Luteolibacter yonseiensis: one gene and its partner. Each later gene encodes a partner of the first gene's protein in a complex. Links are inferred from orthologs where the notes say so. Each region holds a gene or a part of one and is shown in the gene's direction. Other genes may lie near its edges. The genes, in order: prfA and prmC.

Evidence for each region.
Region 2: the proteins of prfA (region 1) and prmC are in contact, whole or in part, in a crystal structure (PDB 2B3T), measured with the Escherichia coli proteins. The link is inferred for Luteolibacter yonseiensis from one-to-one orthologs.

What each region holds. Positions count from the first base shown.
Region 1 is NZ_JAENIK010000012.1:462,994-477,927, reverse strand. The notes cover bases 7,005-9,972. They hold prfA (peptide chain release factor 1), read left to right. Parts: upstream 7,005-7,935; coding sequence 7,936-9,009; downstream 9,010-9,972. Other genes in these bases: JIN84_RS17650 (beta strand repeat-containing protein), read left to right, coding at 9,321-9,972; JIN84_RS17660 (FAD-dependent oxidoreductase), read right to left, coding at 7,005-7,631. Outside these bases: JIN84_RS17690 (phosphoglycerate kinase), read right to left, coding at 1-178; JIN84_RS17685 (tetratricopeptide repeat protein), read right to left, coding at 275-2,977; JIN84_RS17680 (iron-sulfur cluster assembly accessory protein), read right to left, coding at 3,029-3,391; JIN84_RS17675 (hypothetical protein), read left to right, coding at 3,564-4,976; JIN84_RS17670 (hypothetical protein), read right to left, coding at 5,074-5,322; JIN84_RS17665 (class I SAM-dependent rRNA methyltransferase), read left to right, coding at 5,446-6,606; more of JIN84_RS17660, read right to left, coding at 6,618-7,004; more of JIN84_RS17650, read left to right, coding at 9,973-14,934. UniProt on the Escherichia coli protein: Peptide chain release factor 1 directs the termination of translation in response to the peptide chain termination codons UAG and UAA.
Region 2 is NZ_JAENIK010000008.1:65,944-80,718, forward strand. The notes cover bases 6,636-9,444. They hold prmC (peptide chain release factor N(5)-glutamine methyltransferase), read left to right. Parts: upstream 6,636-7,515; coding sequence 7,516-8,373; downstream 8,374-9,444. Other genes in these bases: JIN84_RS06585 (potassium transporter Kup), read right to left, coding at 6,636-7,445; murA (UDP-N-acetylglucosamine 1-carboxyvinyltransferase), read left to right, coding at 8,470-9,444. Outside these bases: JIN84_RS06555 (8-oxo-dGTP diphosphatase), read left to right, coding at 1-398; JIN84_RS06560 (hypothetical protein), read right to left, coding at 472-1,077; JIN84_RS22940 (HAD-IB family phosphatase), read right to left, coding at 1,173-2,306; JIN84_RS06575 (beta-ketoacyl synthase N-terminal-like domain-containing protein), read right to left, coding at 2,303-3,445; JIN84_RS06580 (potassium transporter Kup), read right to left, coding at 3,491-5,395; more of JIN84_RS06585, read right to left, coding at 5,481-6,635; more of murA, read left to right, coding at 9,445-9,741; JIN84_RS06600 (family 43 glycosylhydrolase), read left to right, coding at 10,161-11,084; JIN84_RS06605 (efflux RND transporter periplasmic adaptor subunit), read left to right, coding at 11,133-12,167; JIN84_RS06610 (efflux RND transporter permease subunit), read left to right, coding at 12,164-14,775. UniProt on the Escherichia coli protein: Methylates the class 1 translation termination release factors RF1/PrfA and RF2/PrfB on the glutamine residue of the universally conserved GGQ motif, i.e. on 'Gln-235' in RF1 and on 'Gln-252' in RF2.

The sequences.
Region 1 (14,934 bases):
GGTGGGAGCAAAGCACGAGCTTGGCACCGCCCGAAATCAGATGGCGGATGGAAGGGATCGCCCCTTGGATCCGGGTGTCATCGGTGATGACGCCATCCTTGAGCGGGACGTTGAAGTCAGCACGCATGAGGACTTCTTTGGAAGAAACATCGAGATCGCGAATGGATAGTTTAGCCATGGGGCGGGAATCCCGCCTTAGAGCAGGCCCGCTGTCAAGCGGGGTGTTGAGTTAGATGGCCCTCCTATCCGGGAACACAGGCGTCCGGTCTGTCATTCACTTCTGCATGGGCTCGGTGCGGAAACGTTCGTGCTGCCGGCGCAGGATGGGGGCCTGGGGGCCTCCGGGTTCGAAATTGACGGCGCGGGCGGAATGCTCGAGCGCCGCCTTCCGGTCTCCTTTGGCGAACCGGATCTCCGCCATGGTATCGAGGTAGGAGGATTCCTCCGGATTGAGTGCGATGACCCTGGTCTCCAGCGCTTCGGCTTCATCGAGCTTGAGCCGGGCACGTGAAGCCAGCCAGGCGGCGGTGTTCCGGGTGTTGTCACAGTCTGGAAATTGTTCGAGCACGCGGGACATGCGCGCCCATGCCGCTTCAAACCACTCATCATGCTCCTTCAGCAGCCCCGCCTTGCGCACGGCGGGAAAGAAGTCGTCAGCCAGACTTCCGTCGCTGGGGAAATTCCCGAGAGCCTGATTGATCAGCGCGACGGATCCGGCGCGGTCTGCCTTGAGATTCGCGAGCGCCCGTCCGAGGTCGGACTGGAAACGCAGGATTTGCAGCGCCACGGGGTTCGAGCTTGGCGGCACCTCGGCCGCCGCGATCTGCGCCCGGACCTCCGCATGAGCCGCCAATTGCAGCCAGCTCCCCTGTTCCATCAACAACGCCTGGTGGGCCTCCAGAACCCTGGCGAGGGTCTGGGGGTTCTCCGGATTGCACTCACGGACAGCCCGTTCCATCCAGATCGCGGCACGCGTGTAGTCTCCACCCTCGCTGTAGGAAATCGAGATCGCTTCGGCGTCATAGCCGAGGGCGAGTTTCTCCACCCAACTGTCGTGAGCGGCAGCCTCCTCCGCCTTCCCGGCGCGCCGCAGAAATGCGGCGGCCCGGGCGTGCAGGGTGGGTACCGGATCAAGCTTGGCCTTGGCGCGGGCCTCGATAAGTTTGAGCTCCCACTCGGCCGCCTCGGTCCAGCGTCCCGCAGCGGTGAAGTTATCCAGGAAAACACCGCCCATGATTTCCTCGCGTTTCCCCTCCGGCAGCATGTCCCAAAGCTTGAGCTGGTTGGCCGCGTCCGACGTTTGCCCGACAAGAAAGATCATTTTCTCCAAAATCGCTTCACGCTTTTCCAAGGGAGTTTTTTGGACGTCCGCCCATGCGAGCTCCACCCATTTCTCCCGGAGTTTGGCGGGGTCGCGCCCGACGCCGAAAACCGAGAGCATCCCGGAGAGGCGTTCCGCGCGACCGGCCTGAGGGTCGAGTTCCGCCAGCCATTCCCATAACACACGGACCTCTTCCTGTTCGCCGAACAGGAAGCCCAGGGCGTCGTCCCAGCGCTCCTCATTGTCACCCGCCCAGGTACCGATCAGTTTTTGCAACAAGGCGGGGGCTCCATCGTGTCGTGATCTCGCACCACGTGTGGAACCGCACAGATATCTCAAAAACCGGGTGAAATGATCCTCATTTTCCCCGGCAAGGGCGAGCAGCGGCTTCAGGTACGCATCCTCGGCCTGCTGGGCCAGTCCGCGGCTTTCCAGAAAGTTCACCAGGTAAAGGAGATCCAGGGTCGCATCGGAAGGATTGTATTCCTCGCTATCATCCTTCCTCAGTATCCCAATCCTCTCGCCGACCCATGCGGTGTAGTCCGGCTTTTCCGGATCGAGTCCCAGAATTTTCAACGCTTCCGGGACGCGTTCGACCATCTCGTTGTAAACATAACCACCCAATTTCGAACTTTGAACAAACGCGGTGTCCGCCATTGCTGTTTCGCCGAGCAAGTACAACGCGTTGATGGCGGCCAGTTGGTCCTGGTCCCCGCGCCCGTTCAACGCGAGCATCAGCGGATATCGATCCAGTTCGCGGATCGGCTTTCCCTGCCAGCGCCGGATCGCGAGATCGGTGTAGGCCGTGGCATTCTTTTCGGCACCCGAATCTCCTTTCTCCCGCTGCAACCAAGGAATCGGATCGCCAAGCAGGACGGACATCACAGCGGAGATCTTCGATTCCCCTGCCGCGGTGGCGGCATTCTTCGCGGCTCCGACATTACCGGAGGCACGGTACAACGCGAGTTGCCAGGCGTCGGCATGGGGTCCTTTGAGCGTGAGCGCGCGCTTCAACTCATCATCCAGAGTCCCTTGGTTGCGGTGGAAATTCGCCAGCGCGAGCAGGCCGGTCGCCGTGGCCGGAGCCATTTCCAAAAACTCCCGCGCGCTATCGGCATCGCCCTTTCCCAGGCTTTCACGCGCCGCGATCACGGCCACGGCGGAAATGCCGAAATTCCCCTCGTGATTGGAACGCAGCGGTTCTTCGAGGCTGGCCCGCAGCTCTGCGCTCGACTCATTGGAATAAAGCTTGAGAAGCTGCCGCCACGCGCGTTTGCGGATGAGTTCCTCAAAAAGTTTCTCCTTTTCCCGTCCGGAGGCCTTGGCATACTGTTCGACAATGGCGATCACCGTGGGATCTGTCTCGGGAGTGATGAAGAGCTGGATTTTCCGGATCAATTCCCGTGCCCTGTAAGCCTGCTCGGGATCCTTGCCCTCCGCGACAGCCTGTAATGCGGGGAGTGCCGGATCTCCGATTTGCCAGATCTTCCGGCTGGCCTCCTCCCGTGTGCGGAATTTCGGATCGGCAAGTTCCTGGACGAGCACTTCCACGGATTTCTCCGGAGGAGAAGGCACGGTGGTGGGTTCCGGCGCGGCGTACGCGGTCCACGACCACGTGGAAAATCCCGCAACCATCAGGACTCGCTGAAATTTCATGAATGCCGAAACGTCGCGGATTTCCCGAATCAATCAACCTCGTTTTCCCGGTCAAGCCGCGAAACTCTCGCCGCAGGAGCAGGTGACCACCGCGTTCGGATTGCTCACCTTGAAACCTCCCTGCTGGAGATCGTCGGAAAAATCCAGTTCACTTCCGCTGACAAAGAGCGCGCTCTTCGGGTCGATCACGACATTCACTCCGTTGCTCGGCACCAGGATGTCCCGGTCGCGCGGGCCGTCGACAAGGTCCATCTTATACTGGAGGCCAGAGCACCCGCCACCGACCACCGCGATGCGCAGCGCGCCGTCCGGCCGTCCCTGCCGGTCGAGCAGGCCGCGCAGGTGTGACGACGCTCCTTCCAGCACCTTCACCAGTTTTTCGTTGCCGATCTTGTAGTTCACCGCCGCGTTCATGGCCGGAACGTGCACTGGAGACGGGAGACGGCAAGACATAAGACGTAAGAAAAGAGACTGATCAGCGAGCCGGGCGGGCGTGATCGGCCGTTTTCCCGCCGTTTGATCTTCCTCGTTCGATATCGAAATCATCTCTTGCCTCCAATCATCGGAATCCCGGATGGTAGGGTACATGAGATACCGCCCCTCCAAACGTGTTATCTGGCTCGCCATTCCGCTGATCCCTGTCCTGCTCATGTGCGGGGGTGTCTGGCTTGCGGGGACCTTCGATGAACCGGACATCTCAACCTGGGGCTCAAAACCTCCTGCCGCAGGAGCCCGCTCCAAGCCGCTGGGTTGGTATGATGACAGCCTTTTCAGTTTGGCGCACTCGAAGCTGAATCCGTGGAAAAGCGAGATGGGTCACGACTTCGGCAGTCATTTTTACAACCTCAAGCAATCGGAAAATCCGCAGGATCAAGAAAAGTATCGCAAGCTCATGAAGCTGGGGAAGGCGTGGTACGGACGCATCCTGGTCCGCTACCCCGAACTCTCGGTCACTTACAAAGACCTTCCAGCCGAACGCAACGGACTGCTGCAGTGGGCACGTTTCGAAAAACGCCTGCGTGACACGATAAAGCCGGGTGCATCCGGCCTCATCGACCTGCCGGACAAGCTCAAGGCGCACTTCGGAGTCACCAAGGAGTTTCCGTGGAATTCGCACTCCGTGAAAGACTGGCTGGATGACAACCGGGCGTTGCTGGATGAAGCGCGCGCCATCGCCCTCATGCCGGAGCGATCCTCCGGAGGCTTTTCCGAAGATGAAACGGTACTCGAAACGGGCATGGCAGCCCGCGATTTTTCCAAGGCATTTCTCATGGAGGCCAGACTTTTTGCCGAACAAGGCGATATCGGCCGTGCGTTGGAATCCATCCGGGCGGCAAACGGACTCGCCGATCATCTGAGGAATGGCGAGGCCCCCACCTTCATGCAGGGGCTCGTCGGTGCCAACGTCCAACAAACCATCGACCGATACGTCCTTTCCAACATCCTCCCGGCCCTTCCCTCCGGGACCGATGTCACGGCTTGGGAAAATGCGGCGAACCCGACACTCCGCCAACCCGCCGATTTCGCACGGCTGGTCCGGGGCGAATGGAATGCCTACATGCCCGGGGTCTTCCTTCCCGCGTTGGCGGATACGAAGGATCCCGGAACTCCCGCCGATGCGGAAGCGTTGGCAGAGGCCTACACCCAGGCATCCCGGTCGTTCGTCAACCGGAACGAATCACTCTCCCTATCGGACCTTCCGTCAAACCCTGTCGTCCGCCCCGGCTATAAGGACCTCTCGCTGCGCAGCCAGCGGATCGCCAAAGAACATGGCATGACAACGGACAGCCACAACCTGCGTGACACTTGGGAAAGGTACCAAGTCCAGACGGGAATGACGCAAGCCGCCTTCGCCATCCTCAAAGGCCAGCCGGTCCCCAATGATCCCATCTATGGAGCGCCCTACCAATGGGACCCGGTGACCCGAAAACTTTCGCTTCCGAAGATTCAGGAATTCAAGAAATCCGCGATCAAGCCGTTGATTCTACCGACGTTGTGACGGAGAGTATTTCCGCCCGTTGCAGGATAACGAAAAAACGGGCCGCCCCTTCTGGAGCAGCCCGTAAAATTCTTCGGAGATCGAAAAAACCGGAATCTCAGGATTCCTCGGTCTCGGTCGCTTCTGGAGCGGCGGTTTCCACCACTTCGTCAGCTTTCTTGGCGACTTTCTTCGCTGGAGCTTTCTTGGCGGCGGCGGCTTTCTTGGCCGGAGCCTTCTTCGCAGGCTCGGCCTTCTTGACAGCGGAGCTTTTCACGGTGCCGCCGAGCTTCAGCTGTTCAGCCTTGCGCTTCAAATAATCGGCGCGGCGACGGCGTTTGATGATCTTTTTAAGTTGTTGTCCCATGATTGGTGGCCCTCTGCCTAGGGATTCAGGCGGACGGGATCAAGGGGAAAATCTCACCAGATTTCACTCACCTGCTGTTTCGCATTCGACATGCGGCCCATTCCCGGCAGAGATTTCCGCCCCATGGCAGGCATCATCATCGCACCCAGAGCACGCATTTTCCACGGTCACGAATGGATTTATGCCACCGAGATCAAGAAAACCTTCGGCAATCCACAACCAGGAGACGTCATCACACTCAAGGATTTCCGGGATCGCCCGCTCGGCACCGCCATTTACAATCCGCAGTCGCAGATCGTCGCGCGACGCTTCTCACGCCGGAAGCAGGATCTCAATCTGGATTTCTTCACCCGCCGCATCGGCCAGGCGATCGAACACCGGAAAGCTTCCGGAATCGATGAAACGCTGGCCCGCCTCGTCTGGTCCGAGTCCGACGGCCTGCCCGGCCTGATCGTGGACCGTTATGGCGACCACCTGTCGGTGCAAACCCTCACGCTCGCCATGGACCTGCGCAAGGAGATCATCCGGGACGCTCTCATCTCCCTCCTCAATCCGGCCTCCATCGTCCTCCGGAACGACTCTCCCTACCGCAAGGCGGAAGGCATGGAGCCGGGGATCGAGATGCTGCATGGAGAAAATCCCGGCAGTTTCCAGGTCCGCGCGAACGACATCATCTTCGAAGTGGATCTCTATGACGGACAGAAGACCGGCCTCTACCTCGACCAGTTCCAGGCCCACGCCGAAGTCGCCGCACTCTCCAAGGGAAAACGCGTGCTCGACTGCTTCACCAATCAAGGCGGATTCGCCCTCGCCTGTGCGAAAGCCGGCGCCGCCCATGTCACCGCCGTGGACGTCTCCGCCAGCGCCTGTGAAGCCGCGAGGAAGAACGCAAAACTCAACGGTGTGGAGATCGACGTTATCGAGCACAATGTCTTCGATTTCCTCAAACACGCCAAGCCGGAGTACGACCTCATCATTCTCGATCCTCCGAGCTTCACCCGCAACAAGGCCACGCTCATGGACGCCATGCGCGGCTACAAGGAGATCCACCTGCGCTCGCTCAAGCTCCTCGACAAGGGCGGCCTCCTCTCCACCTTCTGCTGCTCCTACCACGCCTCGCGCGAACTCTACATGGAAAACCTTGTCGCCGCCTCCATTGATGCGAAGAAATCAGCGCGTCTTGTCATGAACCACTCCCAGCGCGCGGACCACCCGATCCTGATCTCCATCCCGGAAACGGGATATCTCAAGGGATTCACCGTGGAGGTGATCGCTTCGAGATAAACCGGCACCTCTCACCCGCCGGCCTGTATCCGCCGCATCCCTTCGAACATTTCCCGGTGCGCCGCCACAATGCGGGTGCGCCGGGCCATGTCGGGGGCCGGGTCCCATTGGTTCTTATCGTAGGTGCCCCCCAGCAGGATGCCATCCGTGCGCGGGAACATGTAGAGATCCTCGCTGATCAGGTTGTAGTTCACAGCTGGCTGCGGCAGGAGGAAGGTGAGCTGTCCTCGGATGGGCATCAGTTCCGGATCATCACAGAGCTGCTTCGCGCCCAGGCCCGCACAGTTGAAAACCACCGGATGCGGGAGGGACAGCATCTCATCCCGGTTCGCCATGGGCCGGATCAGGATTTTCCCGCCCGCGTCCTCGACTTCTTCGAGCAGGGAAGGCAGGTAGATCGACGGTTCGATCATCATGGTGTGGAACCTCCGGGCGTAATTGGCAGGGAAAACGTGCTCTCCAGGACCGAAGTCATGGAATCCAACCTGCAACGGGTGCAGCACGCCGCCGGGCCCGCTGATCCAACCGTTTTTGGGCGGATCATTGCTCAGGTAATAATTCGGCAGCCATCTCACGCCACGATGCGGTCCGACCAGGCGCTGGAAATACTGGTAAGAAAAAGCCGCCGCCTCGCAATATTGCGCCGCGAACGCCTCGGTCCGCCGGTCATTGTCGAACACGGAAAACGGCCACCATTGCGCGCCCGCAATGTTTGATGTGGTATCCGGTGGCAGCGCGGCGGTGTAGATCGTCACGCTCGCCCCCCGCAGTTGCAGCAGGCGCGCCGTGCTGAGGCCCATCACTCCTCCTCCGACGACGCCGCAGGATACTCCGGCGAGTGATCCCGCCAGTTTCACCGCGAGTTCCGAACTACCCCACGACAGGGTCATCCCGCCACCGCCATGGCCGTAGTTGTGGACGAGGATTTTCCCAGCCGCCTCTTCCCTGCGTACCACGAATCCGGATGGCCGGAAAGGGCGCAGTCCCGCGACCGTGCGGATCTCCAGCGCGGGATCAACCGTCACAGGGACGAGATCATCCCCCTCCCTATTCTTCCTGGTTTCCACCTTTTTCACTGCTTCCACCGGCTGCTCGCGCCGACACCCCGCTCCCGCCGCCATCCCAGCCAAAGTCAATCCAAGCACACGCCTCCGGTTCATCCGCGGACTACGTTTTCCGTCATCAAACTTTTTCATCCCGGACATACCCGCGTTCCGGCCTCCTCGATCGCCTGCCGCCCGAGGATCATCCACTTCCAGAAGGACTGGACAGCCAGCCCCCTGAGAACCCAACCTCTCCCCACCTCCCCGGCAGCCGACTTCCCTTTCGATGGACTATTCCTCTCTTATCTCCAAACGCCGCGACCGCTTCTCAGAACTTGAGGAAGCCGTGGGCGACCCGGAACTTTTCTCCAATCCCAAGCGGGCCACGGCCATCCTTCGCGAGCACCGCCAGCTCAAGGCTTCGCTCGATCTTTGGGATAAATTGCAGGACGTCAAACGCCAGCTCGCGGACAATCAGGAACTCGTCAGATCAGGAGATCCCGATTTCGCGGAAATGGCCGCCGAGGAGATCCCCGAACAGGAAAAGACCATCTCCGGACTACAGGAGGAGCTTCAATACGCCCTCCTTCCCGCCGACCCGAGCGAGGACCGCGACGCGCTTGTGGAAATCCGGGCGGGTGCCGGTGGAGATGAGGCATCGCTCTTCGCCGCCGAACTGATGCGCATGTACCAGCGCTACGCCGATCTGCGGGGTTGGAAGGCGGAGCACCTTGAAAGCTCTCCTTCCGAAGTCGGAGGATTCAAGGAGGTCATCTTGAAAATCACCGGGGAGCAGGTGTTCCGCTATCTCAAATACGAGTCCGGGGTCCACCGCGTCCAACGGGTGCCCGCCACTGAAACCCAAGGAAGGGTCCACACCTCCACCGTCACCGTCGCCGTGCTGCCGGAAGCTGAGGAAGTCGATGTCGAACTCAAACAGGAGGACCTCCGCATCGAAGTTTGCCGGGCGGGTGGCGCTGGCGGCCAGCACGTCAACCGCACCGAATCCGCTGTCCAGATTTTCCACCTTCCCACCGGTCTCTACGTCCGGTGCGAGGACGGACGGTCCCAGATCAAGAACAAGGAAATGGCTCTGCAGATCCTCCGTTCCAAACTCTACGAACAAAAACTCCGGGAGCAGCAGGACGCTTATTCCAGCCACCGCCGCTCGCTCATCGGCTCCGGCGACAGGTCGGAAAAAATCCGGACCTATAATTTCCCCCAAAGCCGCATCACCGACCACCGGATCGGCCACACCTCGCACAACCTCACCGGTATCGTGGCCGGCGACCTCACGGAGTTCACCAACGAACTCCAGAAGGCCGAAATGGCCGACCGCCTCGCGGAAGCGGGACTGTGATTCCGCAAGCTTGACGCGATTGGCGCAAACCGTCCCATCTGGCACCAGATGGCGACAGAATTCGCACGGAATCAATGATTCGGGACGGCGAATGTCGAAAATTCACACACTCCCGAAACCGGGAGCTTGACATCCATTTGCCGAAAGCGAGCGTGTATTCAGCTCACTACTTACAGTGTAGTTACACCCAAACCCTTTGTTCGCATTTCCAGGTTCTGGCAGGCTTCCACCCCTCGCGGGCGAAGCGACCCATTGTCATCCGAAGCTGGCTGTGTGACGTCCGATCATACAACCCAATACCCAATTTATCCATGAAACCCCGTCGCCTTACCGCGTTGTCCGCTTTTTCACGCAAACCCCTCGGTCTCCGGGCCGCCGCATTGTTACTCGCTGCGGGTACGAGCACCACATTTGCCGCCACCCTCTGGTGGGACGGAGGTGCCAGCACCGTAAACAGCGGGAGTGACAACTCCAGCACCACCGCCCAGAATTGGCTTTCCGGAGGCAATTGGGACAACGGCACCACGTCCGCTCCTGTCGCAACATGGACTGCTGGCGACTCCGCGGTCTTCGGCGGTACCGCGGCGAACCAGACGATCACGGCGGGAACCTTCTCCGTCGGAAATCTCACTTTCGGACAAGGAGTCGCAGGTGCCGGCACAAGCGGCACGGCTTACACGGTCTCGGGCGGCACTCTCACTCTGACGGGTAGCAGCATCACGACGAATACTCCGACCGCCCTTAATTCGGTCCTTACCGGGACCACCGGACTCGCCAAGGCCGGCTCCTCCACCCTCACGCTCGGTGGCAGCAATTCCTACACCGGTGTCACCGCGATCAATTCCGGGACGCTGAAGATCACCCCGTCCGGCTACATCCCCTACCGCTACTACAGGTTCACCGTTTCCGCCAACAATGGAGATGGCTACAACCAGCTGGGTGAATTGCATTATTATAACAACGGCCAATGGACCATCGCCGAGGCCGGCAGCGCCGCGCCGAACAATGGAGCTTCCGGCACCGAGCAATACTGGGGCAACGTCAACGACAACAAGGGGGCGAATGCCGGCGGTTTCACCAAGTTCGGCGTGGGTGGCGTGCCCTACAGCATCACCTATGACATGGGCAGTGCGAAGGTGATCAATTCCTACAACTGGTCCTCCGCGAACGACAGCACTCCCGCCCGTAACCCGAAACGGTGGATCGTCGCGGGAAGCAACGACAACAGCACCTGGATCCCTCTCGATGACCGCTCGACCAGCGACCAGGCCGGCCCCTCCAACACCTACACCTGGTCGGGAGCCACGACCAGTTACGCCACCGTGACCAATGCCGCCAATGACGGTGCGGCCAACGCATATCCCATTTCCGGATCGGGCAACATTCCGAACACCTCGGATGTCCAGATCGCAACCGGAGCCACCCTGGACTTGAACGGCACCAACCAGATCGTCGCGTCTCTTGGCAACATCGGCGGTGGCGGCGGCTCGATCACCAACAGCTCGGCGACCAAGGCCCTTACCCTGACGCTCAACCCCGCATCCGGAAGCACGACCTTCGGCGGCACGATCTCCGACAGCGGCGCGGCCTCCGCAATCAGCCTGCTGAAAATCGGCGCTGGCACGCAGGTTTTGGCCGGGAACAACACCTACAGCGGGACCACGACCATCAATGCCGGGACGCTTCAGCTCGGCGGAACCAATGGCAGTATCGGCGCAGGCATTCTTAGCGTTCTCGGAGGCACCTTTGACCTCGGCGGACACTCTCAAGTCGTTCAGAAGCTTTCCGGAACCGCAGGCTCCGTCAGCAACACCGCCGCCGGAGATGCCACATTGAGCGTCAATCTGCCGCTCACCACCGCTGGAGATTTCGCTGGAACCGTCACAACTCCAAGCACTGGTAAACTGAACCTCATCGTCAGTTCAACTTCCGGAGGAACCGCTTCGAATTTCTCATTGTCCAATCCAGCCAATACGTTCAAGGGCACGATCACTGTCAACGGCACACAAGTCCTCACCGGGGTTGATGCGAGCGGCGTGTTCGGCATCAACACGGAGGGCGCGCTGGGCGACCCCACCAACCCGATCGTTCTCAACGACGGAGGCACCCTTGCCAACATGTTCAACCCGAACCAGGGAGGCGGCTGGCCCGGCCACGCCATCTTCACGCTCGGTGCCGAACGCACCATCACCCTGACGGGCATCGGCGGAGTCATCCGCACGGGCTATGGCGAACTCTGCACGATCAACAGCCTCATCACCGGCTCCGGCACATTCTCGAAGGTCGATGGCGGCGGAGTGACCCTCGGCGGCAGCATCAGCAACAACTACACCGGCGGCACCGTCTTGGGCGGCACCGGCAAACTGGTATTGGCGAAGACCGGCGGCGCTCTCGCCATCCCCGGGGATGTGAGTCTGTCTTCCAGCGGTTGGGCAGGAAACTCGTCCGGCCTCGTGCTCGCGGCCAACGAACAGATCGCGGATTCGGCGATCATCACCTGGACCACCAACGCGCTTGGCGGTGGTACCCAGAGCGCCTCCTTCTTACGCACCAACGGCTTCACCGAAACCGTCGGAGGACTCGAGTCTACCGGAAACGGCGGCGAGGCGGTCATTGAAAACCGCGGCTATACCGACACCGCCGTCTACGGCACCGGCACGGTGATCGTGAATGTCACCGGCACCAACAGCTACACCTTCAATGGCGTCATCCGGGACGTGGACGGAGGCTCCAACGGCGGAAATGTCGCAATCACCAAGACAGGCACAGGCACGCAGATCCTCACGGGCGGGGGGAAAGCCTACTTCGGAGCCACCACTGTTTCGGGTGGAGTGCTTCAGGTGGATGGAACACTTCCGAATACTCCCGTCACCGTCAAGGATACCGGAAAACTCATCGGATCCGGCACCCTCGGCGGCACGATCACCGTCCAGTCCGGCGGCATCCTGGCTCCCGGTGACTCAACCGGCTTCGGCACCCTCACGACGTCGGGAGCGGTCACCATCGGTTCCGGTGGCTCGCTCTTCGGACCTGACCTCGGAAGTATCTTGAATGGTGCGGTCACGATCGCCTCTGGTGGAAAACTGCACGGAGTGGGCACCACCAATGGAGCCGTGACCGTTCAGGCGGGCGGAGAACTGGCACCCGGGGTCGATGACATCGGAAACCTCACCGCGAAAGCCGCGGTTTCCCTCGCCGGCAACGCCACATTCCAGGTCAACAAGACAAGTGGCCAGATCACAAATGACACGCTCTCGGGATTCACCAACATCACCTACGGCGGAACGCTGACCATCAACTACACCGGAAGCGCGCCAGCCCTCAACGATACCATCCAATTGTTTGTTCCCGGCCCGGGAGCAACCTTCAGCGGCTCCTTCTCCAGCATCGTCGGACTTCCCACCCTGGCTCCGGGACTGCAGTGGGAAACCACCGGGCTCGTTGGATTGGGCCGGATCAAGGTGGTGAACTACGTCAGCACCCCTAGTTTCAATCCCGTCGCGGGCGGCTATGTCGGAGCACAAAATATCACCATCACATCCGACTCGGGATCGACCATCTACTACACTATCAACGGGAGCCAGCCACCGTCCCCAACGTCCCCCTCGGGAACCAGTCCTGTCACAGGCATTACGATTCCCACGGATTCCACGGTCACCATACAGGCCTTCGCACGGAAAGCCGGTCAGACGGACAGCCCCATCGCAACCGCGGTTTATCGCACGATCACCACTCCCAAGTGGAATGTGGACGAGAGCGGCCTTTGGTCCGAAACCGGAAAATGGCAGAACATGGTGAGCCCGAATGCGGTCAACGCCACGGTGGATTTCACCCTCCCTCAAAGCGCCGCCACGTATGTCACCCTCGATGCCGGCCGCACCGCAGGGAATCTGATCTTCGGCAACACCGAGTGGAACCTTGAGTCATCGGATAACAGCGTCCTGACGCTGGCGACCTCCTCGGGCTCGCCAACGATCACGACATCCGGCTCCACCACGATCTCCGCGACCTTGGACGGCACCCAGGATCTCGTGAAAAGCGGTCCGGGAACGCTGACCTTGAGCGGCACCAACACCTACACTGGGAACACCACGATCGAGCAAGCAGTGCTCGCCGTCACCAGTTTCAGCGCCAACGGCACCGGTTCGCCTCTGGGCAAAGGGAACACGCTATCCATCGACGGATCGACGCTGCGTTACTCGGGTGCAAACAACGTGGGCTTCGGTGCGTTCAACCGGTCGGTGGTTCTTGGATCCGACGGCGGCACCTATGACGCAGCGGTCCCCGGTTCGACCTTCTGGTTCGCGACAGGAGTGATTTCCGGCACGGGTCCACTGACCAAGACCGGTGCGGGCCAGTTGATCATTCAGGCGACCAACACATTCGACGGAACTTTCCATGTCAACGAAGCGGAAGTCCAGATCCGCTCCGCCGCGGCATTGGGAAGCACCGTGGGGGATACCACCGTGGCCGACGGCGCACGCCTGTGCGTCGCGGCGGATATCACCGTCCCGGAAAACTTCATCCTCAACGGCAACGGCGGCGGCAATGGAGCTCTCCAGAACAATGACAACGCGGTGTCTACGGTCAGCGGAACCATCAGTCTCGCCACGAATTCGTCCGTCGGTGGCGGTTCTCCAAACCTCTTCACATTGAGCAATGTGATCAGCGGTCCCGGAACCCTGACCAAACTTGGCACGAATGCCGTTGCCTTGACCGGAACCGCCAGCAACACCTACGCCGGGGTCACCACCATCGGTGGCACGGGCAAACTGGTGCTGGCGAAAACCGGAGGAGCCCTTGCCATTCCCGGCAATATCAATCTTTCCTCCACCGCGTGGAACGGAAACGCGTCCGGCGTGGTTCTCGGCGGTGATGAACAGATCGCGGACGGCTCCATCATCACCTGGACCACCACCAGCCAGACCGGCGGAACACAGGAGGATTCCTTCCTGCGTCTCAACGGCCACACCGAAACCGTCGGCGGCCTGGTGTCCACTGGAAGCCCTGGCGATCCTGTCGTGGAAAACCGCGGATTGAATGACGCCGCGGCGTATGGAACCGGCACGTTGATCATCCAGACCACCGGACCCAACAGCTACAACTACAACGGAGTGATCCGGAACGTAGACGGTGGTTCGAACGGAGGCACGGTCGCCTTGGTCAAGACAGGCACCGGCACCCAGATCCTGAGCGGCAGCATGAGCAACACCGGCACCACCACGATCAATGCGGGTGCCCTGCAATTGGATGGATCCGCCGCCTTCCCGGTCACCGTCGCCACCGGCGGCACATTGAAAGGCAGCGGCTCGACATCCGGTGCGGTAACCGTCAACGCGGGAGGATTCCTTGCTCCGGGCAGCGACATCGGAACCCTCACCACCGGGAACACGACCATCGCCGGAACATACGCATTCGAAGGAAACGGCTCGATCGCCGACCGTCTCACCGTGAATGGAAACCTGACCATCACCGGCGCGACACTTGCGATCAATGCCATCACTCCTCTCCTGGAGCCAAGCTATGTCGTCGCCAGCTACACGGGAACCCTCACCGGAACCTTCACTGTCACCGGACTGCCATCGGGAGTCACCTTGCAGTATGATGGTGCGAACAAGCAGATCCTGCTCATCACGACACAAGCCGCCGGCTACAGCTCATGGGCCACATCCAAAGGCCTGACGGGAGCCAACAACGGCCTCGCCCAGGACCCGGACAGCGACGGTGTGAGCAACCTGTTGGAGTTCTACCTGAATGGAAATCCGCTTGCTTCGGACGCCGCCACCCTGGTGACACAATCCTTGGACGCCACCTATCTGACGCTTGCCTTCAAGCGCCGCGATGACGCGAACACGGACGTCGCCACCCAGGCCGCCCAATACGGATCGAATCTGTCGGGCTGGACCGATGTGACGATCGGAGCCG
Region 2 (14,775 bases), on another replicon or contig:
AGAAGCGGGGCTTGGGCGCGGGGAAAATCAACGGCCCCGGCGGGAAGATCGATCCCGGCGAAACCCCTCTCCAGGCGATCATCCGGGAAACCCAGGAGGAGTTGTGCATCACGCCCCACACGCCGAGGAAACTCGGCGAGCTGCGGTTCGCGATGTCGGACTGTCCGGACATCCTTTGCCATGTCTATCGGGCGGATGACTTCACCGGCACACCCACCGAAACGGATGAGGCGGTGCCCGTATGGACGCGGCTGGAGGAAATCCCCTATCAGCGGATGTGGGAGGATGACAGGCACTGGCTGCCTCTTCTGCTCGATGAACAAACCTTCCTGGGGAAATTCGTCTTCGAGGGGGAGCGCATGCTTTGGAAGGAGATCACCACCGGCGTCCGGTGGTGAATGGACAATAAAAAGCCGCCTTCCACCTGAACGGAAGACGGCTGATGGTCCCGATTGGAATCGGGTCTTCGATTTACAGCGCGGCCTTGAGCGACGCGAACCTGGACTTGAGTTTCGCCAGTTCCGCCTCGGCCTTGTCGATCTGATTGCTCAGGGCGAGGAGGGAGGTGAGCTTGGCGTTGAGTCCACCGGACACCACGGCGGCCTTCGGAGCTTTCGCCGCCTTGGAAGCCTTGGCTGGAGCGGCTTTCTTGCCACCCTTGGAACTCACGCCGGCGGCACCGAGCCAGGCCACGACGGTCAGCGGGGAGATGCCGAACTTCTTGGATGCCGTGCTCGCACCGCCACGACCGTTCGCGGCGTTGTATGCCACCACGAAGTCGGTGACTTCCTTCTTCTGGTCGTCGGAATAACGGCTCTTCTTGCCACGGCCGTCGGCGGCGGCCTTCGGAGCCTTCGCCTTTGCTTCCTTCGGTGCTTTCGCAGCCTTGGGAGCTTTCACGGACTTCAGCCAGCTTGCGACGGTGAGCTGGGAAATATTGAATTTCTCAGCAGCCTTGCTCTGGCCGCCGCGGCCGTTTGCCGCATTATAATTCACCGCGAAATCGATGACTTCCTTCTTTTGTTCATCGGTATAGCGAATTCCTTTTGAGGATGCTTTCTTGGTAGTAGTACTCATGACACATGCAAGCTATGACTCAAGCACAATCGATCAAGCGAAATTTTCCTAATATCTTTCCCAATATCATAAGCATCATTCCACTAAATGATGGATCATTCCTTCCCCACATCTGAGATCGCATTCCAGAATCCCGATCTATCATTCATATCCGCGAGCCAGTAGCCCGCTCCATCCATCACCCTGGGCCTGGCGACAACACCGCCGAATCCGACGAACAGATCCACATCGGGACCTGTCTCCATATCCGACATGCCATCCCCCATCATCACCACCCGCTCGGGCAGGAGGGCCGTTTTCCACTCGCGGATGACTTCGTTCTTACCAAGATTCCGCGTGGTGGGATAGGTTTCCCCATAGCCCTTGTAGCTTCCATCATCATTGAAATATACCGGCACCGCCTCCACATGCTCAACCCCGAGCAACTCCGCGAGCGGCCGGATCAACGGCGCGAATCCCCCAGACAGGATGATTGGCAACCAACCATCCGCCTTCAATTCCTGAATCAATTCCGCAGCCCCTGAAACCACTGTTTCCATGTAAAGTTGCGCGATCGACTCACATAAATCACGATCCGGACGGATCATTTCCATGCGTTTGAAAAACACATCCCCGATGGGCACCTCCCCGTTCATCGCCGCATGGGTGAGATCCACCACCCGCTGGAACACCTCGTCTCCCTTCGCACGCGCGAGTTCGTCGATGCCCTCGATGGTGGAAAGCGTCGAATCACAATCGATGAAAAACAGTTTTCCGCGTCGCACGGATGGGGGATGGATCAACACTTCCGTCCCGACATCCACCAGGTCGAACAGTTCGATCACGTCCGTGTTGGCAAGCCTCACGCATCCCTGGCTGGCGGGATGGCCGATCCGATCCTCTCCGTTCGTGCCATGTATATAGATATTCCGCTCCAGTGAATTCGCGTTTTCCGGATCAAGGCCCTCCATCCTCAGGATGCGGGTGAGCACCAGGTCCCCGGCACACACATCTCCCTCGCGCCAGAGGCCGACGGGCACGCGCTGTTTGAAAATGGTGCCAAGAGGCTCGCCATCGCCGATTTTCTCAGAGATCACGAAGCGTCCCGAAGGCGTGCGATAACTCCCTTCCACAAAACCAACCCCCTTGGTGGCGGTGGAAACGGAGAACTGGCGGATGCGTTCATCTCCCTCGATGACACTGAGTGTCTGGTCATCGATGGAAACTTCCAGGCGGCGTGATGGAGTCATGGTGGTGATAGGATCAAGAGTGCGTTGTGCCCTCCCATTCCATGGGAGAGTTTATAGATCGGGCCGGAGGCATCAAGCGGCTCGTGCGGCAGGTTGAAACCGTCCGGAGCATGCAGGCCGGGGAGATTCGGCGGGAGTTTTCCCTCTTCCAGGAAACGTGCGAGGATCACGCTTTCCAACAAACCGCTCGCACCGATGGTATGACCGATGAAGGGTTTGAGAAGGTGAAGATCCGGTGGATCCGCAGGAAACGCGCGGCGGAACGATGCCGGATCCGCCACCGCCTGCACCGATGTGCCGGTGGCGTGCGGACAGATGGCGGAGGGTTTTCCATGGAGTGCCAACGCCTTTTCGAACAGCTCGGGCGTGCGTCCGCCGTCGGCGGGAATGCCGACAGGATCGCGGGCATCGGAGTTGCATCCGTAGTGAAGCAAGCGGGAGAACTTTCCTTCGGCGGGTTCGATCGCCATCGCGGCGGCGCCCTCGGCGGGGATGAAGCCCGCCGATGCCGGGTGGTAGGGATCCAGGGCCATCGCATCCGCCAGCAAACCGGAAGCATGGTAATTATCCAGCAGAAGAGGCACCAATGGCAGGTCCACCGCCACCGCCAGCGCTCTCGGAGCGGCTCCGGACCGGACCATCATCATCGCGATCCCCACCGCGTCCAGACCGGCGGCGCAACCGCTGGCAAGCACATGGTTCGGCCCCGTGATGCCGAACTCGATCGATATCGCGGAGCAGGGTTCGCTGTGGATCGTGTTGCTGGCGGCCATCAGCTTGAACGGCCTGCGGCCCGGCCAGGGCCCCAGCCAGCCCGCCGCATTGCCACGGCTGGTCCCGATGACGAGCGCGGCATCCCGCAGATCATCATCCCTCCAGCCCGCCGCGGAAACGGCTTCGCGCGCGACATGCAGGGCGGCCATGGTGGCTGGACTCCACTTGCGGTTGATCAACAATTTACGTTCCCCGATCCATGCCCCTGGGCGGTGGGCATGGGGGCTGTCATTTCCCAACAACCCACCCAGCTTCCGGAACGGCGTCCGGCGTGCGAGCACCGCCTGATAATGCGACGCCACATCTGAACCAAGGGCTGAAAGGGCGCCGAGGCCCGTGATGGAAAGTGCGGTATGGATGGACACGGGTTAACAAGCGGGAGCATTCCCGCAAACCTAAATTCACATTTGTCAGAGGATGAGCTGGGCACCCAGCTCGACCACACGTCCCGGCGGAAGTTGGAAATATGCGGTGGCGGGGGACGCGTTGCGCGCCATCATCGCGAAGAGTGACAGGCGCAGACGCCCGAAAAGAGTAGCGTTCTTGCCCACGAAGTATGTCTCGCGACCGAGGAAATAGGTGGCTTTTCCCGCGGGAAAACGATGTTCCTCCGGCATCCTGTTCTTGAACGCTTCCGGCACGTCCGGTGTTTCCGCGAAGCCGAAACGCATGGTCACACGTTGCAGGCCATCACCGAAATCCTCGAATTCGAGCGTCTCGTTCTCATTCGCCCGTGGCTGGTCGAGAGTCTCCACATGAAGCAGGATCACCCTTTCGTGGAGGATTTTATTATGTTTGAGATTATGGAGAAGAGCCGTCGGGACCTGCAGTCCCTTGCCACTCATGTAGATGGCGGTTCCGGTGACACGTTGGATTTTTCCATTCTTCAGATCCTTCTGAAGAACATCGATCGGCAGCGCGTCGCGGATGATCCGCGCATAGAGCATCTTCCGTCCCCAGATCCATATCAACATGGCCGACATGACGGCGGCGGCGATCAACAACGGCAGCCAGCCGGATGGGAAGATCTTCAATACATTCGCTCCGAGAAACGCTCCGTCCAGGATGAGGAACAGCCCGGTGAGGATTCCCGCCTTGAGCTTCGACCATCCCCACACCGTCCGTGCCGCGGCGAAGAACAACACCGATGTGATCGTCATCGTGAGCGAGATCGCGATGCCATAGGCACCCGCGAGAGCGGCGGAGGTCTGGAAGGTGATCACCAGAAGGATGCAGGCGGCGGCAAGGATGTGGTTGACGGCCGGCACATAGACCTGCCCCACGGAATGTTCCGAGGTATATAAAACCCGCATCCGGCACATGCAACCGAGCTGCACCGCCTGGGTGGTGAGCGAGAAAGCGCCTGAGATGAGCGCCTGGCTCGCGATGATCGCGGCGGCGGTGGCGAGGATCGTCAGCGGGAGCTGCAGGAAGCCGGGAGCCAGCAGGAAAAACGGATTACGGATGGCGGACGGGTCCGAGGTCAGAAGCGCGGCCTGCCCCAGATAGTTGATCACCAAGGCCGGAAGCACCACCACGAACCAACCGATGCGGATCGGCGTGGTGCCGAAATGCCCCAGATCCGCGTAGAGCGCCTCGCCACCCGTCACCGCGAGAAACACCGCGGCCAGCAGCGGGAACGCGTGCTTCCATTCCCGGACAAGGAAGGACAGCCCCTCCCATGGTCCCAGTGATCTGATGACTTCCGGATGCATCAGGATCTGCCTGCCACCAAGAAGTGCCAGCGACAGGAACCATATCAACACCACCGGCCCGAACAGCTTGCCCACCTGCCCCGTACCGAAGCGTTGGATGGAAAACAAACCGATGAGGATCACCACCGACGCAGGCACCGTCCAGTGGGCGACAGCCGGACTGCTGACCGCGAGCCCCTCCACCGCGCTGAGCACCGAGATCGCCGGAGTCAGCATGCCGTCGGCATAGATCAGGGCGGCACCCGCCAGACCGAACAGCAGGATTTTCCGGGAATCCACATTTCCAAGCTTCTTGGAAGTGCTGCGGATCAATGTGGACAGCGCCAGGATTCCTCCCTCGCCCCGGTTGTCCAGTTTCAGGATGATGAAAAGATATTTCACGGACACCACCAGCAGCAGCGCCCATACGATCAGCGATGCGGCTCCCGCGAGATTCTGCGGATTGATCGGTGCGCCATGTCCGCTCTCCAGGGAGAAACACTCTCGGAACGAATACAAGGGACTGGTGCCGATGTCACCGAAAACAATGCCCAGCGCAGCAAGGGTGGTAGCTGCCAACGAATGCGAATGGCCGTGATGGCCGGGGGTTGATTCATTCATCGTAGCAAGCGGATCGCCTGCGCGGGCTTCAAATCATTTCCCAACCCCGCTGGCTAGTGAAATATACATTCATTCACACCCCTTTTCAGAGGGTGATCTGGGCGCCGAGCTCCACCACGCGCCCCGGAGGAAGCTGGAAATAAGCCGTCGCGGGGGAGGCGTTGCGGGCGAGCACTCCGAAGATCGACAGGCGCAGGCGGTCCATGAATGTCGCATGTTTTCCCATGCCATAACTCTCCCGGCCGAGGAAATAGGTCGCCTTGGACACCTGCAGTTTGGCATCGCCCTTCAGCCGTTTCTTCAATGCCGCCGGAACATCCGGTGTTTCGGTGAACCCGAAACGGATGGTGACGTTCTGCAGGCCGTCACCGAGGTCCTCGTATTCGAGCAGATCTTCTTCGGAAGCCGTCGGCTGGTCGGTGGTCATCACGTGCAGGAGGATCACCCGTTCGTGCAGGACCTGGTTGTGCTTCAGGTTATGCAGCAGCGCGTTCGGCACCTGGGTGCCTTTTCCACTCATATAGATCGCGGTGCCGGAGACGCGGTGGATCCTGCCTTTCTTCAACTCCCTGAGCAGATCCGCGATCGGCAGCGAAGCCGCGACGATGCGTTCATACAACCGCTTCCGACCCCACAGCCACGTGAGCATGGTGCACATCACCAGGCCGCCGATGGTGAGCGGCAGCCAGCCCGTCGGCAGGAGTTTCAAGGTGTTCGCGGCGAGGAAGGCGGCCTCGAATGTCAGGAACAGACTGGTGACCAGACCGGCCTTGAGACCGGACCAACCCCAAACCGCGCGTGCGGCGGAGAAGAACAACACGGTGGTGATCGTCATCGTCACCGAGATCGCGATGCCATAAGCTCCGGCCAGCGCGGCGGATGTCTTGAAGGTGATCACCAGCAGCACGCAGGCGACCGCCAGCAGGTGGTTCACCGCAGGCACATATACCTGCCCCATCGAATGCTCCGAGGTGTAGAGGATCTGCGTCCGGGGCATGCAGCCCAGTTGCACCGCCTGGGCGGTCATCGAGAAGGCTCCCGAGATCAGTGCCTGGCTGGCGATGATCGCCGCGCAGGTGGCGAGGATCGTCAGCGGCAGTTGCAACATGGAAGGGGCGAGCAGGAAGAAAGGACTGCGGATCGCCAGGGGGTCCGCCGTCAGCAGCGCGGCCTGCCCGAGGTAGTTCAATACCAGCGCCGGGAACACCACCGTGAACCATGCGACCCGGATCGGTTTCGTCCCGAAGTGGCCGATGTCCGCATAAAGAGATTCTCCTCCGGTCACCGCGAGAAACACCGCGGAAAGCAACGGAAACGCATGTTTCCACTCGCGGCAAAGGAACGAAATCCCCTCCCACGGGCTGATCGCCCACAACACCTGCGGGTGAGCCCACAGAGCGCGGATTCCCAGCGCGGCCAATGTGACGAACCAGAGCAGGATCACCGGGCCGAACAATCTTCCGACCAGTCCGGTGCCGAAGCGCTGGATGTAGAACAGCGCGACCAGCAGCACCACCGACAGCGGCACCGCCCAGTGGGCGATCACCGGCGCGCTCACCGCCAGACCTTCCACGGCGCTGAGCACGGAAATCGCCGGCGTCAGCATGCCGTCCGCATAAATCAATGAAGCTCCCGCCAGACCGAACAACAGGATCTTTTTGGGGTCCCTTCCCCCGAGACATCTCAAGGCTCCGCGGATCAGGGTAGAAAGAGCCAGAACACCGCCCTCCCCCTTGTTGTCCAGTTTCAGGATGATCAGCAGGTATTTCACCGTGACCACCATGATCAGCGACCAGACGATCAGCGAGGCGGCACCCACCAGGTTGCCCGCCGTGGGAGTGGCTCCGTGAGACCCGGAAAAACACTCGCGGAACGCATAAAGCGGACTTGTTCCGATATCTCCGAAAACAATGCCCAGGGCGGCCAGTGTGGTTGCCGCAAGGCGAGGTCTATGGCCGGCGTGGCCTCCGTGTGTGTCGCTCATCGTCGCGGGCGGGTCGCTCGCAGGCGCTAAAAAACATTTCAGCCCGCCGCTGGCCAGCGAATTCACGAGGCGGGAAAATCCCGATCATCAGGCTTGGCGCGCGCGCCGCGCTCCCCCACGCTGCCGCGTCTGACGAATGAGCACTGTTCTGGAAACCATCGACGGCGGCACGCGCTATCTCGAAAAACGCGGCATCGAGGACGCCCGGCGCAACATGCAGATGCTCGTCGCCCACCAGCTCGACTGCACGCGGATGCAGTTGTACACCCAGTTCGACCGCCCCATCGACGAATCGGACCTCGCCCCGCTGCGGGTGAACCTCAAGAAACGTGGGGAAGGCATCCCTCTCCAGCATCTGCTCGGAAAAGTCTGGTTCCACAAACTGGAGTTCAAGACCGACGCCCGCGCGCTGATCCCCCGGCCCGAGACGGAGGAGCTCGCCGAGTTCATCTTGCAATGGGATCTTTCCGTTGATTCCCAAGTGCTTGACATGGGCTGCGGCTCCGGTGTGCTGGGCCTCACGCTGGCCTCCGAACGACCCGGCTGGCAGGTCACCCTCGCCGACATTTCCCCGGACGCGCTCGCCCTCGCCCGGGAAAACGCCGCCGCACAGGAGATCCCGAACGCCCGCTTCCTGCAAAGCGACCTCTTCAGCGCCGTTGATTCGTCATTCGACGGCATCGTCGCCAACCTCCCCTACGTCCCCGACTCCGAACGCGCCACCATCTCCCGGGAAGTCCGGCACGATCCCGAACTCGCGCTTTTTTCCGGCCACGACGGACTGGACCTGATCCGGCGGTTCATTCCGGACGCGTTCCACCGGCTCAACCCCGGCGGCTGGCTGGCCTTGGAAATCGGCCACGATCAGGCTTCACAAGTCGCTGGAATTCTCGATGCTTGCGGCTTCACCGACATCGAAGTCAAAACCGACCTTTCCGGCATCGCCCGCTTTCCGTTCGCGCGGAGAAGCCGGGAGCCGGCGATCGGGAGTTGAGAGGAAGATGACTTTTCCTACCAATTTCCCACAAGCGCCGCTCCATTCCATTTTCTTCACTCAACTCCCAACCACCAACTCTCAACTTTCCCATCCATGGACAAACTCGTAGTTCACGGCGGCTCCACCCTGCGGGGGGCCATCAACATTTCCGGTTCCAAAAACGCCTCGCTGCCGATTCTCGCCGCCGCCATCCTCACGGGTGAGGACTGCATCATCCGCCGCGTGCCGGATGTTTCGGACACGAACTACATGATCCAGATCCTCAGCGCGCTCGGCGCGGATGTGGAACGCTCCTCCGGCACCGTCCGCATCTCCTGTGCCGACATCATCGACGAAGCCCCCTACGAGCTCGTCCGCCGCATGCGGGCCTCGATCTGTGTCATGGGCCCGCTGCTCGCCCGGAACGGCCGCTGCGTCGTTTCCCTTCCCGGCGGCTGCGTGATCGGCGACCGTCCGGTGGACCTGCATTTGCGCGGATTGGAAGCGCTGGGCGCGAAAATCGAATTCGAGGGCGGCAACATCACCCTCACCGCGCCGGATGGCCTCAAGGGGGCGGAAATCGACCTGCGCGGCACCCACGGCCCCACCGTCCTCGGCACGGACAACGTGATGATGGCGGCGACCCTCGCCGAGGGCATCACCGTGATCGAGTCCGCCGCCGCCGAACCGGAGGTGCTCGATCTCGCGAATTTCCTCAACGCCATGGGTGCGAAGATCACCGGGGCCGGCACCCGCCGCATCGTCATCGAGGGGGTGAAGGAACTTCGCGGCGTCGAGCACACCGTCATTCCGGACCGCATCGAGGCCGGGACCTTCATGGCCGCCGCCGCCATCGCCGGAGAAGGGGTCACCCTCCGCCGCGTCTGCCGCGAGCACATGAAGGCCATCACCGCCGCCATCGAGGAATCCGGCCACCGTGTGGAGTTCAACGAAGCGGGCGATTCCTGCACCATCCATCGCGGCGAAATCCTGCAGGGCGTGGAGATCTCGACCGCGCCTTACCCGGGTTATCCCACCGACATGCAGGCGCAGATGACCGCGCTGCTCGCGACGACGCCGGGTCTCAGCGTGATCAAGGACACCATTTTCCCGCAACGCTTCATGCACTGCGCCGAGCTCAAGCGCATGGGCGCGGACATCAAGGTGGATAACGGCACCGCCGTCGTGCGCGGCGTGGAAAGGCTCTCCGCCGCGCCTGTCATGGCCAGCGACCTCCGTGCTTCCGCCGCACTCGTGCTCGCCGCACTGACCGCGAAAGGTTCCACCGAAATTTCCCGCCTCTACCACATCGACCGTGGCTACGAGCACATCGACGAGAAGCTCCTCATGCTCGGAGCGAACGTGCAGCGGGTGAAGGACCGGTGAAAGAGAGTCCAACCTGTATTCGCATTGCTCTGGATTTCGTCAGAGGTCCGCCTGAGGCAGGTCCCGCAGAGGATCGGGAATCTCTGGCTCAAAGAAATACAAATCCAGGTCGTCGACGGCACTTCCGGCACGGACATTCCTCCGACAATCGGAATGCCCGGAGACAGCGGTGAGAATTTGCCACATTGCCACACAGGAGGCTCTTCTGAGAAAATCCGTGAGTTCACCATCATTTCGGACAAACCTGTATTCTTTCGAATCCAGTCCGAAGGGTATTTGGAACAATGGCTTCAGATCAAAGAGGAATCGCCTCACCAGAACATCGTGAGGCTATAGAAAAAACAAGTCATTTCCCCCATCTCACGCTGTCCGGCCTCCAGAAGAAAGTCTCCCGCCCCGTCCGACGTATCCATTGCCACATGCTCCGCCTGAAGACATTCATCCTCCTCGCCGCCACCTCTCTCGCCGCGCAGGGGAAAAATCCGATTTTTGCCGCCGCGGATCCTCATGCGGCGGTCATCGACGGCACGCCATGGATCTTCCCGACCCACACGGAAAAAGGGAAAAACTTCTTCGCCTTCAAGTTCACTCCCCAGAAAACCTGGGAAAAGGTCGGACCGCTTCTTGATCTGAAGGACGTTTCATGGCTGAAGAACGAACGCTACCGCGGGCTCGGCCCGTGGGCGCCGTGCATCGCGATCAAGGGCGGAAAATACTATTTCTACTACTCCGTCGGCCCGCAGAGCGAAGGCCGTCCGTCGCGCATCGGTGTCGCGGTCGGAGACTCCCCGGCAGGGCCCTTCAAGGATTCCGGCAAGGCGCTTCTCACCGGCGGAAACGGCTTCGAGGCCATCGACCCGATGGTGTTCGAGGACCCGGCCAGCAAGAAATTCTACTTCTACGCGGGCGGCAGCGCCGGCGCGAAGCTCCGGGTCTTCGAGATGGCGGACGACATGGTGAGCTTCCGCAAGGAGATCGAGGTCAAGACGCCGGAAAATTTCACGGAAGGGGCGTTCATGCACTACGAGGGGAAATTCTACCATCTCACCTACAGCCACGGCGGTTGGCAGGACGCCAGCTACTCGGTGCACCATGCGACTTCCGAATCCCCCACCGGGCCGTGGAAATACCGTGGTGTCATCTTGAAAAGCGACGCCACCCACAAGGGGCCCGGCCACCACTCGATCATCCAGTACCCGGACAAGAAGAGCTACCAGATCATCTACCACCGTTGGGACAACCGCGAGGGAGACGGCCCCTACTCCGGCTCACGGGTGGTCGCCATCGACAGGCTTTTCCACACGACGAGCGGCGACATCAAGACCGTCATCATGACGGATTGAGACTTTTCCTTGCGCGGCAACCCATCAGCCTCTCCGTTATCCTTGATCATGATCCTGTTGAAGAAAACACCCATCCGCCTGCTGGCACTCCCGCTTCTCGTCACGGGAGCCTTCGCCCAAGGCGGAAAAGGCGGTGCTTCGAACGCTCCGCTTGTCGCGGAAACCTACACCGTCAGGAAAGCGCCTTTCACCCAGACCCTCTCCACCGTCGGCACCCTGCGGGCGAACGAATCCGTCTCCCTCGTTTCGGAACTTTCCCGCCGCCTCGTGAAAATCCACGTGCAGGAAGGCAGCGCCGTCGCCGCCGGGGATCTCTTGTTCAAGCTCGACGACAGCGACCTCCAGGCGGAACTCGGTGAAATCCAGGCCCGCATCTTTCTCGCCAACACCAACAAGAAACGCGTGGATAACCTCCTGCCGAGCAAGGCCATCAGCCAGCAGGAATACGACAGTTCGACCGCCGAGCTGGCCATTCTGGAAGCCCAGCGCAACACCCAGCAGGCGCAGATCGCCAAGACCGAGATCCGCGCGCCCTTCGCCGGGCGCGTCGGCGTGCGGCAGGTCAGCGAGGGGGCCTTCGTCTCCCCCACCACGCCGCTCATCACGCTGCAGGACGTCTCCCGCATCAAGGTGGATTTCCCGCTGCCCGAGCGCTACTCCGGCGAGGTGAAGAGCGGGCAGAAATTCACCTTCACCGTCGCCGGAAACGGCACGAAATTCGAAGGAGAGATCACCGTGCTCGAGCCCGCCATCGAGGCGGCCACCCGCAGCCTGCTCGTCCGCGGCATCTGCAGCCAGCCGAAGGGACTGCTCCCCGGCGGATTCGCCGAGGTCACGCTCTCCCTCGACCAACTGGCGCACGGCTTCATGGTCCCGAGCCAGGCGATCGTCCCTTCCGCGAGAGGCCAGGGCATCTATCTGGTGGAGAATGGCAAGGCCAAGCTCCAGTCCATCGAGATCGGCCTCCGCACCGATGACCAGGTCCAGATCCTGCAAGGCGTGAAAGAAGGCGACACCGTGGTCACCACGAACCTCCTCCGCATCCGCCCCGGTCTGGAAGTCACCGCAGCGACCGCGCCATGAGTCTGTCAGACACCAGCATCCGGCGGCCGGTCCTGGCGATCGTGATGTCGCTCATCATCGTTCTCTTCGGCGCGACGGGTTTCTATTTCCTCGGCGTCCGCGAGTATCCGGCGGTGGATCCTCCCATCGTCACGGTCCAGACGACCTACCCGGGTGCGAACCCGGATGTCGTGGCGTCACAGATCACCGAACCGCTGGAACAGGTCATCAACGGCATCGCCGGCATCCGCACGCTTTCGTCCGAGTCGCGGCAGGAGCGCAGCACCATCACTGTGGAGTTCACGCTGGATTCGGACCTGGACACCGCCGCCAACGACGTGCGCGACCGTGTCTCGCGCGCAGCCAGAAACCTCCCGGTGGATTCGAACCCACCCGTCGTGGAAAAAGCCGACGCCGACTCCTCGCCGATTCTCTTCCTCTCCATGGTCAGCGACAAGCGCGGCATCCTGGAGGTGAGCGACATCGCGGACCGCGTCGTCCGCGAGCGCATGGAAACCATCCCCGGTGTCTCGTCCGTCCGGATTTTCGGCGAAAAACGCTACGCGATGCGCCTGTGGATGGACCCGGTGAAACTCGCCGTCCACCGGTTGACTCCCGCCGACGTGCAGGCCGCTCTCGACACCCAGAACGTGGACCTTCCCAGCGGCCGCCTGGAAGGCTCCAGCAACGAACTCTCGCTCCGCACGCTCGGCCGCCTGTCCACTCCCCAGGAGTTCGAAAACCTCATCATCAAGCAGGAGAACGGCCGCCAGATCCTCTTCGGCGACATCGGCTACGCGGAACTCGGCCCGGAAAACCTGCGCACCGGCTTCAAGAACGGCCAGCTCTACCGCATCGGCGTGGCCATCATCCCCCAGCCGAACACCAACGCCATCGCCATCGCCGATGAATTCAACAAACGTCTGGAACAGGTCCGCAAGGAAGTCCCGCCGGACATCACCGTGGAGGTCGGCTATGACTTCACCCGCTTCGTCCGCCGCTCCGTGGCCGAGGTGGAGGAAACTCTGGTCATCGCCTTCGTGCTGGTGGCGCTGATCATCTTCCTTTTCCTGCGGGACTGGCGCTCGACGATCATTCCCGTCATCGCCATTCCGGTGAGCATCATCGCCGCCTTCTTCATCATGTATCTGGCGGGCTTCTCCATCAACGTGCTCACGCTCGTCGCCATCGTGCTCGCCATCGGCCTCGTCTGCGATGACGCCATCGTGGTGCTGGAGAACATCTACACGAAGATCGAGGAAGGCATGACGCCCATGGAAGCGGCACTCACCGGCTCGAAGGAAATCTATTTCGCCGTCATCTCCACCACGTTCTCGCTCGCCGCCGTTTTCCTGCCGCTCATCTTCCTTTCGGGACTGACAGGCCGGTTGTTCCGCGAGTTCGGGATCACCCTCGCAGGCAGCGTGCTCGTCTCCGCGTTTGTCGCGCTCACCCTTTCCCCGATGATGTGCCGCTTCCTGTTGAAAAAACACGGCGACACCCCGAACTGGTTCTACCGCACGACGGAGCCGTTCTTCAGAGGGCTCACCAGCGGCTACCGGGGCATGCTCGGGCCGTTCCTGCGCTGGCGGTGGCTGGCATTTCCGATCCTGCTGGCCAGCGGTGGCATGATCGCCTGGCTCGTCGGTGTGATCCCCCAGGAGCTAGCGCCGTTGGAAGACCGTGAGAACATCCGGGTGAACGTCACCGCTCCCGAGGGCGCCGGTTTCGAATACACCGAGAGCTGGATGGACAAGATCGCCGCGTATGTGGATGAGAACATCCCCGAGACCTACCGATCCTTCACCATCCTCGGCGGCGGTGGCGGCGGCTCGGAGGCGAACTCCGGCGCACAGAACATCTATCTCAAGGCACCGGAGGAACGTGGCCGCACGCAGGACCAGATCGCCGAGCAGCTCACCCGCGAACTGCAGGATTTCACCGGCGTGCGATCCTTCGCGTCACAACCACCGACCATCGGCGACCGCCGGGCCGGACAACCGCTCGCCTATGTGATCCAGGCGCCGAACTTCGAGTCGCTGGTGAAGGTGCTGCCCGAGTTTCTCGCGGAAGCGAACAAGAGCCCCCTGCTCCGCCAGATCGATGCCAACCTGAAGGTGAACCGCCCGGAAGGCGTCATCTCCATCGACCGCAAGAAGGCCGCCGAGCTTGGCATCTCCGTGGAGGAGATCGGCAAGACCGTCGAGTTCGCCTACTCGGGACGGCGCTTCGGCTACTTCCTGAAAAACGGCAAACAATACCAGGTCATCGCCCAGATGCAGCGGCAGGACCGAAACGACCCGGGGGATTTGAAAAAACTTTTCGTCAGGACGGCCAAGGGCGAAATGGTTTCCTTGGACAACCTCGTCAGCTTCTCCGAGTCCGCCAGCCCGGCCGCCATCTTCCGTTTCAACCGCGCGGTCTCGGCCACCATCCAGGGTACTCCCGCGCCGGGACACACCCTCGGCGACGGCATCAAGGAGCTGGATAAGGTGGCGGAAAAGGTTCTTCCGGAGAATTTCCGCACCTCGCTGGCCGGACAATCGCGGGATTTCGCCGAAAGCTCCTCGTCTCTGTTGTTCGCTTTCGTTCTCGCGCTGCTCATCATCTATCTGGTGCTCGCCGCGCA